Regions from separate parts of the Moritella sp. 28 genome, predicted to be linked through region 1. Evidence: predicted binding sites of a transcription regulator. Region 1 holds the regulator's gene; each other region holds the start of a gene.
What was found. The regulator LexA, encoded in region 1, represses DNA repair genes until DNA is damaged. The targets are predictions, from matches to a motif close to TACTGTATNNNNATACAGTA.

Region 1 (3,220 bases):
TCGGCTTTGTTCTCTTAACATCGCTTGTAATGTCATGTTAAGCATACCGGTTTTTGGTGGTAATAAACGTCCGGTACGGCTTCGGCCACCCTCAGTAAAGAATTCAACGGAATATCCTTTTGAGAATAATAAGCTTAGGTACTCTCTGAATACGGTTGCATAAAGTTTATTGCCTTTAAACGTACGACGTAAAAAGAATGCGCCGCCACGACGGAACATAGGGCCAGCAGGGAAGAAGTTAAGATTTATACCGGCGGCAATGTGTGGTGGGATCAAACCTTCATTGTAAATAACATAAGAAATAAGTAAGTAATCCATGTGGCTACGATGACAAGGCATAAATACAATTTCATGACCGTCGGCGGCAAGTTTACGCACTTGTTCGGCGTTATTAACTTTGATACCGCTGTAGATCTTATTCCATAACCAGCTCATAAAATTACTGGTGTTTTTTACGAGTTTATACGAAAAATCACTGGCAATTTCATCGATGTAATCATTGGCTCGCTTTTCCGCTTTTGTTGCTGAAATATTATGCTCAGCGATCTCAACTTGAATGGCTTTTTTAACTTCTGGATTACGCAGTAGTTGTTCAACAAGTTGGTAGCGGTTAGGTAGTTTAGGGCCTGATGCGGCTAATTTTTGACGACTGAAATGGATCTTAGCAACACGAATTAATTTCTGTACGATTTTTTCATCGGTGCCGTGCTGATCGGCCATGAAACGCAGTGATACCGGTTTGTTAAAACGAACCAAGTTATCTTTACGGTTAAGACCCACAATGATTGTTTTACGTAAACGGCTTGGTGAAATACTGTTTGCTAATGATAGTAGTGGTATTTGACCTTCTTTACCGGGTGCGCGTCCCCAAAACAATGCGACTGGCATCAATTGAATATCAAGGGCTTTATCATCTTTATGTAAGCGTAATAGCTGTTGGAATTCGTCAAAAAATACGTCAGTATCTTTTACTCGGCCGAAGAGGGGCGCTGGATTATCTAAGCAAACATAACTGGGAATGATGACCCCGTTCACTTTTATTGGTGTAAGGGGGTCGGGTAAGCCTCGTTCTTTACAAGCTCGCTGTAATGCCACGAGATCGGTCATCGATTTAGTTTTTAAAGCATAAACAATAGGACGTGTTAAATCTAGATTTAACGCATCAACGGGGTTATCTGGTACGTACTGAGATTTAACTAAGCCGTTAACGAAACTTCGACTTAACATTGACGGTGTTTGTTGCATAGGTGTTATCATTCTGTTGTATAAAGTGCGAGAGTGCTTGCTCCAATAATATCAGATGTGTAGCCATAAATCTGTGTTTCAGCGCCAGCAAACGATTAATTCATTATTATCCAGATATACTCAAGGCATATATTGCAAACTTGACAATACTGTATATAATTACAAGAAACTGTATATAAAACCAGTTAGGGTTCATGATGAAAGCATTGACACAAAGACAAGCAGAAGTATTTGAATTAGTTAAACAACATATTAAAAATACTGGTATGCCACCGACCCGAGCTGAAATTGCTAAGGAACTTGGTTTCCGTTCACCTAATGCTGCGGAAGAGCATTTAAAGGCATTAGCACGAAAGGGCCATATCGAAATTCTTGCGGGTACTTCTCGTGGTATTCGTTTGTTGGTTGATGCTGAGCAAGCCAGTAATGACAGTGGTTTACCTTTAATTGGGCAGGTTGCCGCCGGTGAGCCAATTTTAGCGCAAGAACATATTGAAGCACACTATAATGTTGACCCTTCAATGTTTACACCAACGGCAGATTTTTTACTGCGTGTACGTGGCGAAAGTATGCGTAATATTGGGATTATGGATGGCGATTTATTAGCTGTACATAAAACTAAAAATATCAGTAAAGGCCAAGTTGTTGTTGCGCGCGTTGACGATGAAGTAACTGTTAAGCGCTTTGAACAGCAGGGCTGTGAAATCTTACTGCACCCTGAGAATGATGAAATGAGCACAATTCGTGTTGATTTAAATTTCCAACATTTTGATATTGAAGGTGTCGCTGTCGGTATTATTCGTAATACCGATTGGATGTAATCACACCTTCTTACGCCATCGAGCCTGAAGATAGATAGTAAATAATCCTATTGCTGACTATCTATCTTTATATTTCTTTTTTCATTTCTTATCCCCTATCTTTAAATTTAGAAATCGTTTTCAAATCTTGCTTTAACATCACAGTTCTGATCATCTTCTACCTATTAATTTTTTCTTTTCCTATACTCAACATGAGATATAAAAATAAATATTTAATTTGTTTGTCGGTACGCTGGTACAAATATAGGATTAGTTTATGGAACAATACGTTATTGCTATGACGTTGGATGATAAGATCGATGTTTCATCGATTTCCACTCTTAAAGTTATACTTGATCAGCTCCCCATTAAAGCGTCATCTCAAGTACTTGATGCGCGTAATGTGACTCACATAGACAGTGCCACTTGCCAATTATTTTATGCTTATTCTCAACATTTAATTACACATAATACGACCCTCATTTTTTTATCTCCATCGGATAAATTTACGACTGTTGTTCAAGCTCTGGGGTTCGACGTATATTTTAATTACGCATTAGTATGAGGTTTTCTCATGAAACGAATATTAGCTGTAGATGACTCGGTATCCATTCGTGAAATGGTTCAATTTACCCTAAAGCAGGCTGGTTATCACGTCGATGCCGCCGTTGATGGTGTGGATGGATTAGAAAAAGCTAAAATGGGGAATTTTGATCTTATTATTTCTGATATTAATATGCCTCGGATGGACGGTATTAGCTTAATTAGCCAACTGCGTAATGAGCGAGCGTATAAATTTACGCCTATCTTAATGTTAACCACAGAATCGGGTAGTGATAAAAAGATGGCTGGTAAATCTGCTGGTGCGACTGGGTGGATCGTTAAACCTTTTAATCCTGAAAAACTCATTGCTACCGTGCAAAAAGTATTGAGGTAAGCATGGATATCGATCTCAAACAATTTCAACAGGTATTTATTGAAGAATGTGTCGAAGGGTTAGAAGTGATGGAAACTGAATTGCTAAAGCTAACGCCTGGTGCAGTTGATAGCGAAGTGATTAATACGATTTTTCGGGTTGCTCATTCCATTAAAGGGGGCGCGGGCACATTCGGTTTTAATCAACTGACAGAATTTACTCATGTCGCAGAAACATTATTAGATGATCTACGCGCTGG
Region 2 (3,220 bases), 1.4 Mb from region 1:
TGTTGCTGAGGTCAAGATCGCAGCGCCACATTGCGACCACAACATGTGTTCTAGTTTACTGTCAACATCAATCAAGCTAGCTGCAAAGATATGGTCGTCTTGGCGAGTGCCACTTTTCTCTACCCATTTTGCCAGTGGTGTGCCTTTTGTTTCTTTAATCAACATGTTCCACACTTGATGCAGATTCTCGATGCGTTGCAGGTAAAAACCCACTTCGGCAATGAGTTTATTTGCTTTAACTTGTGGCAACTGATCTTGTTTTACTTGTTCGGCAAGAATATCAACAATTTTTGCTGTTTGGCTAACGCCACGTTTGGTTTCATGATTCATGTTTGCTGCCAGTTCTGCTAACGATTCTGGTAGTTCGCCATCAGCAAAGCGCCAAGAATCATCACTAAATTGGCGATCGTTAGCGGACATTAAACTGTGGACCTTGGTGAGTTCTTTACTGATAGTATTGATTGAACTGAGCAGTTTTGTGACCGGATCGGATATCTCGCTTGACGCGATAGTTTGCGTGAGTTGGCGCATTGATACCGCCATGGTTTGTAACCAGGCTTTTGCGCCGAGTACCGAAGCATGCGCTGACGAGAAATCACGGGTAATGCGTGGTAAATGATGGGCTTCATCCAGTACGTAATAACAGTCTTCTGGTTTTGGTAGAATAATGCCGCCACCAAGCTCTAAATCAGCTAATAATAAGGCGTGATTTACAATGAGCACGTCACATTGGTCCAAGGCTTCACGTGCTTTATGAAAAGGGCAATTACGGTGTGCGCTAAATGATTTACTGCAACTGTGACGGTCTGAAACAATTAATTGCCAAATATCGCCGGGGATCTGGGTGGGCCAACTGTCGATATCGCCTTTCCATTTACCTGCTGCGTAGGCCGTAAACATGCGCTTGATAAGCTGTAAATCGCGTTTTTTAGGAACTGTGGCTAAGTCAGCAAGTAGTTCTATTTGGTCATCAGCTTGCGAAAGCATGGCAAGCTTTTGTTCACAGCAATAACGCTGACGACCTTTCACCAAGGCAAACTCAAATTTAAGCCCTGATTGGCGGCGAAAGAAAGGCAGTTCTTTGTGCAAAAGCTGCTCTTGTAGTGCAATGGTGGCTGTTGAAATGACGAGGGTCTTTTTCGCTTCGGTGGCGAGCGGGATCCCTGCAATCAAATAAGCTAATGATTTACCTGTTCCTGTACCTGCTTCGGCTATAATTAAACGACGATTTTTATCAAAATTACCGGCGAGGGTTTTTGCCATTTCAGCCACAAGGATATTTTGTGATTTACGGACTGCAAAGTCAGGCAGTGAATCGCGGATGTTCTGATAAACATCACGAATAGCTTGTTTACTCTTATCTGAAAGCATGTTTACTCTTATCTGAAGCATGCTTGCTGTTTCTGCAAGCACGATTTAAAGCCAAGGTCATTAGGATTGTATTTTAGCGTAATTATACCGTCTGTATAGATATTAAGTAGGGGAACACTGATAAAATCACAGTAGTTTATAAAAATATTGACTGGCTGCTTGATTACTACTGACAAAGCTGACAAAGCTGACAAATTAGAGACTGAAAGCTTACGTTTTGTTTTATATGATTGCGTTGTTATTCATACGTCATAGTGTAAAGGCATTCATATAACTAAATTCGTTAGTATTACAGTATTGTTAGGGTTATTATTTGATCGCTATACTTGGGTTATACCGAAAAATTACAATATTCATACCATTAGACTAAATGATAGTGAACTAAACTTACCTAGCGCTTAAGTGTTTTCTTATCCCTGTATTTTACTTATTTATAATGACATAAGGTTTCTTTGAACATGTTAGAAAATGGCAAAAAACACATTTTAATTGTTGAAGATGATTTAGAGATTTGTCGTCTTCTCGACATGTTTTTACGCACTAAAGGATATAAAGTATCACTTAGCAATAATGGTACAGATGGACTCGCCGATATCATCAGATTACAACCTGATCTGGTGGTATTGGATATTATGATGCCGGGTATGAACGGTATTGAAGTGTGTAAGCAAAGTCGTGAAACTTATACTGGGCCTATTATTATGCTTACCGCTTGCAGTGAAGAAATATCTGAGATTGCAGCGTTGGATACGGGCGCTGATGGTTATCTGCATAAACCGTTACGACCGCATATTTTACTCTCTCATATTGAAGCATTGTTACGCCGCGAAAGCAGAAGTAAGAAAAATGATAATGCGTTAAGTCATACTGGTACGTTAACGATAGATACATTGAAGCGTTTGGTTACCCGTGATAATGAAGAGATTATCTTAACCGGTGCAGAATATGAAATGTTGGAATATTTAGCAAAACAAGCGGGAACAATTGTTAGCCGTGATGAGTGTTATCAAGCATTAAAAGGGGTTGAATTTGATGGCTTGGATAGAGCACTCGACATGCGCTTATCCAGTTTACGTAAAAAGATAAAAGATGATGTAGCACCGTATCAAATTATCAAAACAATTCGCTGTAAGGGCTACCTTTTTGTTAAACAATAATATATTGACTAATCTCAATCGAGTAATAAACCGTAATAAGGGTCATACACTTTTTTTTAAGCTGTATCTCAGTATTACGACCGTAATCATTGGTAGCATAGTATTATTTGTAATCATCATTTACAATTATTTTAACAATGCTGAATTTGTATACAATGCTAATTTTGTTGCACGTTTACTGGATAATTTTGAGGAAGGTAGTGAACGCTGGGATATGGAAGTGGATCTATTAAGCCAATTCACGGGTTTTTCAATTCAAACGTTATCCGCGAAAGAAGTATTAAAATATCACCAACGACATGAATTATTGGATGTTATTGATCAGGATAATGATACACCACCTTTACCTATTGGTATTGGTTGGGGCGGCGTGCATGTATATGATAACGCTAACGCTAATGATGAACGCTTGGCTGTAATCATCCCGTATTATGACAAGTCACTACTCATTATTGATACTATTTCTAGTATGGATGCACCCATGGAGGGGCCTGATGACGATAACGATGCTTTATTTTTATTATTGGGCTTTATCTTTTTGAGTATCGCATTAGTGCTGTATGTCGCTGTGAAAAATATATCCGATCATGTTTATAAATTGAGTTTGGCAAGTCAGGCATTAGCAAATGGTCAGCTCGATACAAGGGTTGTCGACAACATACCCGCCCCCTTAAATCAAATGGCGGTAAGTT
Region 3 (3,220 bases), 1.7 Mb from region 1:
AAAATTTCCATTTGATTACGTACATGGTCCTGGCCTTGGTAATCTAACAACATTTTTGGTCGGATAGCACGGTCTATCACTTCTTCTTCACGGACGGTACCGCTAGAAATTAATCGATCAGCTTCAATCACTAAAGTAACTTCCTAAATTAATTCTGTAAGGTTGCACGCAATGACAAACGAATGATATCTTCACAACTCATACTTGGCTGTGCAACTTGCTTGATCATCTTCGCTACTTGCGCAGGTTTATACCCTAAACCAATCAAGGCGTCTTCCGCTTCTTCAATCGCATTCGATGACGTATTACCATAACCTTGTAATTGTGCTTTATCTGCTTCAGGGGTAAACAAATCTTGAGTCACCCAGTTTTTTAGACGGTCACGCATTTCGACCAATAAACGTTCCGCAGTCTTTTTACCCACACCCGGTAATTTAATTAGACTGTTAATATCATCATGTTCAACACAGTGTGCAAATTGATTTGCTGTCATACCCGATAAGATAGCCAACGCCAGCTTAGGGCCAACACCATTCACTTTAATTAACTCTCGGAACATCAAGCGTTCCATTTTATTATTAAAGCCGTAGAGTAATTGAGCATCTTCTCGAACCACAAAGTGAGTGTAAACGATCACTTCGTTATCAACATCGCCAAGCTCATAAAAGCAGCTCATCGGCAGTTGAACTTCATAACCGACCCCATTCACTTCAAGTAAAATTTCTGGTGGTTGCTTTTCTAATAGAGTGCCACGTAAACGTCCAATCACAATTATTTTCCAACATTTTTTTTAAAATATAATGTTCACAAGGATAATAAAATACTGGTTAAATATCCAGATCATTTATTATTTCGGTTCACTTAATAGGTTAATTATAACGTCCGCGGGCTGTACCTTTGACTTTACCAGCCATATTAATCAAGGTGCGTAAACTCTGGGCATGACATAATGCGACAGCGAGCCCATCAGCAGCATCGGCTTGTGGCGTGCCTGGCAGTTTAAGTAGATTGACAACCATTTGCTGTACTTGTTCTTTATCAGCACCACCGTTACCCACTACCGCTTGTTTGATCTGACGGGCAGTATATTCCCCGACTTCTAAGTCATTCGACACCGCAGCGACAATAGCTGCGCCACGGGCTTGGCCCAACTTTAATGCTGAGGCCGCATTTTTACCCATGAACACATCTTCAATAGCAAATTTATCTGGTTGAAATTGAATGATAATTTCACTGACTCCCGCATGGATCTGCTTTAAGCGCTCAGGTAATGTATCACCTGATGTACGAATACAACCACTGCCTAAATATTGGAACTTACCGTGTATATGTTGGATCACACCGTATCCAGTGATCCGGGAGCCCGGATCTATGCCAAGAATAATACTCATACTTTATTATCTTCAATTATCATGTTTATAATTACAGTATACCTGCACCTAAGCTTGAAACCTAAACCCACTACCTTATCCATACTCCATTAAAATAACGCGTATAAATTAAACAGTTAAAACCGCACATCATCGCCTTATTATTCCATCATGTTGTAAAGAAGTGTATTTCAAATCATTTGCTCATATTGATACATTGTGAATCAGTGTTAGCTTGGTATAATGCGCCTTTTTATAATCAACCTTGTGGGGCTAAAATGAAAAGAGTCGTATTATATACGCAAAAGAAGTGTCCAAATTGCGATACGGCAAAGCGCTACCTAGATGAAAAGAAAATACCTTACCGTTTATGCAGCGTAAATGAACCACGTGGCAGTAAAGAATTAGCCGCTATTGGTGGCCGAGGCGTACCAACACTTAAAATTGGTGACCAAATTCTGCGTGGTTTCTCAATTAAATCATTCGAAAATATGTATCGCGGTTAATCCCCCATACAAACCTGACTGTTATTACACTCGTAATTATACGCTAGGTGTTATTAACAGCAGCATTTAATCATTATCTATGGATATAAATCATGAAGAATCGTTTTGCTCAGCTAAGCCTTATCATCAGCTTATTATTTTCTACATTGGTCAACAGTGCCGAAATAGACAGTATCGATCTTAAAGTTACCATGAAACAAATGAGATTAGCGTATACTCAAGCAATGAAAACAACATCTGCTGATGAGTTTTCTACTCGCATTGATGAAATGAGTAAAATGCTTGCCGTAGCACAGAGCTATAACTTTTCACCTGACCGTGCAGAGATGTCAAATCAAGGTTTAGATAAAGTAGAATCAATACTGAATAGCATTCAACAATCCGATATAACAGACGAAAATCTCGCCGTTGCGAAAGCTAAATTAGAAGACGTTGATAGCTTAAGAAAAGAATACCACAAGAAAAGTAAGCCAAGTATTTGGCAGCTCATCTTTGGTTAATAAACAATTACATGTTGGTGATGACTATTACCGTCATATTAGTAAAAATTAGGAACAGATTACATGTCAAACACGCTCGACGAGAACCAAATAGCAACAATTCAAGCTTACGATGAAGAAAAACGCCTTAGCTATTTATTAAAAGAAGTAACAAGCGAACGTAAAATCTGGATCTTAACGGATGAACACGGTTGTGTAATGCTAAATAACGATGACGAAGATTGTGTGCCAGTATGGCCTAACGCAGAGTTTGCACAATCTTGGGCGACTGGTGAATGGGAAAACTGTAAAACAGAATCTATTTCATTAGCTAAATGGCAAAGCCGTTGGACATCGGGTTTAATGGATGATGACCTAGCTATCGTTATCTTCCCAAATCTTGATGACGAAGGTCTTATTATGTTCCCTGACGAATTTGATATGGCATTACAGAAACAAGCGAAAAAAAAGCGTTAATAACAGTTTATTAAAAAGCATGCCAACATTAAATGGCTGGTATGCTTTTTGATTTCTGCCATTCATTCATTCTAATCGCCGTCTACTCTTTCCTACCGACCACTTAAATATTATTATTTTTGATAGCACTAAGTTAAATTAATGTTATTTTATTTACCTCCAATCTAAGGTATTGTTTTATATTCCCTCTGCAATCGGCCAAACGATATGATTTCCAACAAGCTAAAATTATTCATTATTTACATATGTTTTTCATTATTAACAGGCTGCTCGATTGTTCGCTGGAAAATAGACTCAGATGAAGATAGCTTAAAATCTGTAGGCTTTGAGCAGCACCAGATGAGTTTAAAAGAAGGTGGTTCACTGAGTTATTGGCGTGGAGGAGAAG
Region 4 (3,220 bases), 350 kb from region 1:
GACAAGCGTGCAATGATACGTTCAATATCACCAATAGTACGTAGAACTGGCTGGATATCGTTTAATGCACCCACATCAAGTAAGGATTGAATACTTGATTGGCGTTGTTGCAATACCAAGCTGTCACGAATTGGCTGGTGTAACCAACGTTTTAATAGTCGGCTGCCCATTGGTGTTGAAGTATGATCAAGTACTTCTGCAAGGGTATTATCAAAACCACCAGATAGGTTTTGGGTCAGTTCTAGGTTACGGCGAGTTGCTGCATCCATGACGACCATTTGTTCGGTTTGTTCAAGTTTGATCGCTCGAATATGTGGAAGTGCGGTACGTTGGGTTTCTTTCACATACTGCATCAAACACCCTGCAGCACATAACGCTACTGGTGAGTTTTCAACCCCAAAACCAATCAGATCTTTAGTGCCAAACTGTTGGCATAAGACGTTGCGACCAGTTTGTAAATCAAACTCCCATTCAGGGCGGCGACGTAAGCCTTTAAGTTGGTTGATGTGTTGCATTGATTCAAATGATTCGCAATACAATAGCTCTGCAGGGTCGGTACGTTGCAGTTCTGCCAGTAGTGTTTCTTCTGACGTAAATTGATTGATCAGGAAACGGCCGCTGCCCATATCTAACGTCGCATAACCAAAAGTAATGCCATCATGGAATAATGCTGCTAATAAATTGTCATTTTTCTCGGTGAGTAAGGCTTCGTCACTGACAGTGCCTGGTGTCACAATACGAACCACTTTACGTTCAACAGGGCCTTTGGATGTCGCAGGATCACCAATTTGTTCACAGATCGCTACCGATTCACCACTACGTACTAGCTTTGCTAAATAACCTTCCAATGAATGGTAAGGGATACCAGCCATTGGGATAGGATTACCATTTGACTTACCACGCTTGGTCAGAGATATACCTAATAATTGCGACGCTTTTTTGGCATCATCATAAAATAACTCATAAAAATCGCCCATGCGATAAAAGAGTAAGATCTCTGGTTGCTCAGCTTTTAACTTAAAGAATTGCTGCATCATAGGGGTGTGATTGGTTAAGTCTTGAGGTGCAAGAAAGTTAGGTTGCATAGCGGCTCGGTTTAAAAATAATAGTTGCAGCTATAATAACAATGCTAAAGCACGGTGGCGACTGTATTTTTTGTACGTAAGTATGAGCCACTAATAATAATTAAAAAAAATATTCGTTTATTACTTGATACTGTATGAACGAACAGTATACTTATGCCTATAAATTAAATACTCGATTATGCCTCAGGGGAATAAAATGGACGCGAATAAAGAAAAAGCCTTAGCTGCAGCACTTGGACAAATTGAAAAACAATTTGGTAAAGGTTCTATCATGAAGCTAGGTGATAACCGTACCATGGACGTAGAAACTGTTTCTACAGGTTCACTTTCTCTTGATATTGCGTTGGGAGCTGGTGGTTTACCGATGGGGCGTATCGTAGAAATTTACGGTCCTGAATCAAGTGGTAAAACGACGTTAACGCTAGAAGTTATCGCGTCAGCACAACGAGAAGGTAAAATCTGTGCCTTTATTGATGCAGAGCATGCACTTGACCCTATTTATGCAGGTAAACTTGGCGTTGATATTAATGAACTATTAGTCTCTCAACCAGATACTGGTGAGCAAGCATTAGAAATATGTGACATGCTCGCACGTTCTGGCGCTGTTGATATTATCGTAGTCGATTCTGTAGCAGCACTAACTCCGAAAGCTGAAATTGAAGGCGATATGGGCGATAGCCACATGGGTCTGCAGGCACGTATGTTATCGCAAGCGATGCGTAAATTAACGGGTAATTTAAAAACGACTAACACCATGTGTATCTTCATTAACCAAATTCGTATGAAGATTGGTGTTATGTTTGGTTCACCTGAAACGACTACAGGCGGTAATGCACTTAAATTCTACGCGTCAGTACGTTTAGATATCCGTCGTATTGGTTCAGTAAAAGATGGCGACGAGATCACGGGTAATGAAACACGTGTTAAAGTTGTGAAGAATAAAATTGCAGCACCATTTAGACAAGCTGAATTCCAAATATTATACGGTAAAGGCTTTAACCGTAATGGTGAGTTAATTGATCTAGGTGTTAAAGAAAAACTAATCGAAAAAGCAGGCGCTTGGTATTCATACAAGGGTGATAAGATTGGTCAAGGTAAAGCTAAATCAACACAATTCCTTATTGACAACCCAAAGATTGCAGTTGAAATTGACAGTATGATCCGTGCAAATCTACTTGGTAATGAAGCTGAAGTTGAAGTTAAGGCTCCTGAAGCTGAAAACGAATTTTAATTCTGATATTAGTTAACGTGTAATCTTTGATTTTAGTATTTATTGATTCGCGTTAATTGAACAGATATTAATAGAAATAAAGGCAGGTATGGCTTACATACCTGCCTTTATTATTTTATAGTTATCGATGATTTCTTGATCATGACAATACCAGTTAGCGCCATCAATACCAATAATCCTAAGCCGATATACCCAAACCACTGATCAAACGTTTTGTTGCCTGTCCAGCGTAGGTAATGAATATCATACATAGTGTTAAAAATACGACTGTCCGCACCTTGTTGGTGTAGGTTTAAGCGCGACCAATCAAACATCAGTTTTACGTCGGTATCCGTAACAGCGATACCATCTTTGTAGTTCAAAACCAAACCATAGCGTTGTGGATTATGTTTCACAGCATCTTGTAATAAACTTATTATATTTTTTGCATTTGGTTCTGACAGCACTTGGTTATTGAGTGGATTAATATGCTGCCATTTATTCTCTATTTGAACACGGTAATGACGACCTAAGATTGTTTGGTTTATTGCTACTGCTTGCCACTCTGGTTCAGGAGAAAGTTGTAAAATAGAGGACAACGGATAGCGAGTTATTTGCAATTGTTCGTAGGCATCTTTATAACCAGGCTTAATTAAAAAAAACGCACCAGTGAAGGCCCATAGTGTTACCGGCAGAATTAATAAATAGCCAAGGTAGCGATGTAGCTGATAAGTATTCATTGTTGTCTATCTAAGAAAGTGAATATGCTATTTTACGGTTTAATAATAACAAAAGCACCTTATGAAAGGTGCTTTTAACATACATTAATGTAACGAGTCTAAATATTGGCGCTTAATATGACATTACTATTTATATGATAAATATAAAAACTTAGAATTTAGCCGATACTTGCAAGACAAAACCG

Region 2: dinG (ATP-dependent DNA helicase DinG) is a predicted target of LexA. The motif match lies at 1,461-1,480, and genes of this name have one in related genera.
Region 3: ruvC (crossover junction endodeoxyribonuclease RuvC) is a predicted target of LexA. The motif match lies at 1,411-1,430, and genes of this name have one in related genera.
Region 4: recA (recombinase RecA) is a predicted target of LexA. The motif match lies at 1,214-1,233, and genes of this name have one in related genera.

What each region holds. Positions count from the first base shown of each region.
Region 1 covers NZ_CP056121.1:4,894,170-4,897,389, reverse strand. The annotation lists gene plsB (glycerol-3-phosphate 1-O-acyltransferase PlsB) at 1-1,245, opposite strand, end outside; gene lexA (transcriptional repressor LexA) at 1,443-2,066, shown strand; gene HWV02_RS21755 (STAS domain-containing protein) at 2,323-2,610, shown strand; gene HWV02_RS21750 (response regulator) at 2,620-2,982, shown strand; gene HWV02_RS21745 (chemotaxis protein CheA) at 2,985-3,220, shown strand, end outside.
Region 2 covers NZ_CP056121.1:3,480,996-3,484,215, reverse strand. The annotation lists gene dinG (ATP-dependent DNA helicase DinG) at 1-1,371, opposite strand, end outside; gene HWV02_RS15380 (response regulator transcription factor) at 1,830-2,528, shown strand; gene HWV02_RS15375 (ATP-binding protein) at 2,515-3,220, shown strand, end outside.
Region 3 covers NZ_CP056121.1:1,455,038-1,458,257, reverse strand. The annotation lists gene ruvB (Holliday junction branch migration DNA helicase RuvB) at 1-131, opposite strand, end outside; gene ruvA (Holliday junction branch migration protein RuvA) at 149-769, opposite strand; gene ruvC (crossover junction endodeoxyribonuclease RuvC) at 870-1,391, opposite strand; gene HWV02_RS06520 (glutaredoxin family protein) at 1,649-1,876, shown strand; gene HWV02_RS06515 (cytochrome b562) at 1,969-2,376, shown strand; gene HWV02_RS06510 (DUF2750 domain-containing protein) at 2,440-2,832, shown strand; gene HWV02_RS06505 (alpha/beta fold hydrolase) at 3,172-3,220, shown strand, end outside.
Region 4 covers NZ_CP056121.1:4,546,555-4,549,774, reverse strand. The annotation lists gene mutS (DNA mismatch repair protein MutS) at 1-1,085, opposite strand, end outside; gene recA (recombinase RecA) at 1,264-2,316, shown strand; gene HWV02_RS20220 (PepSY domain-containing protein) at 2,427-3,035, opposite strand; gene traF (conjugal transfer protein TraF) at 3,187-3,220, opposite strand, start outside.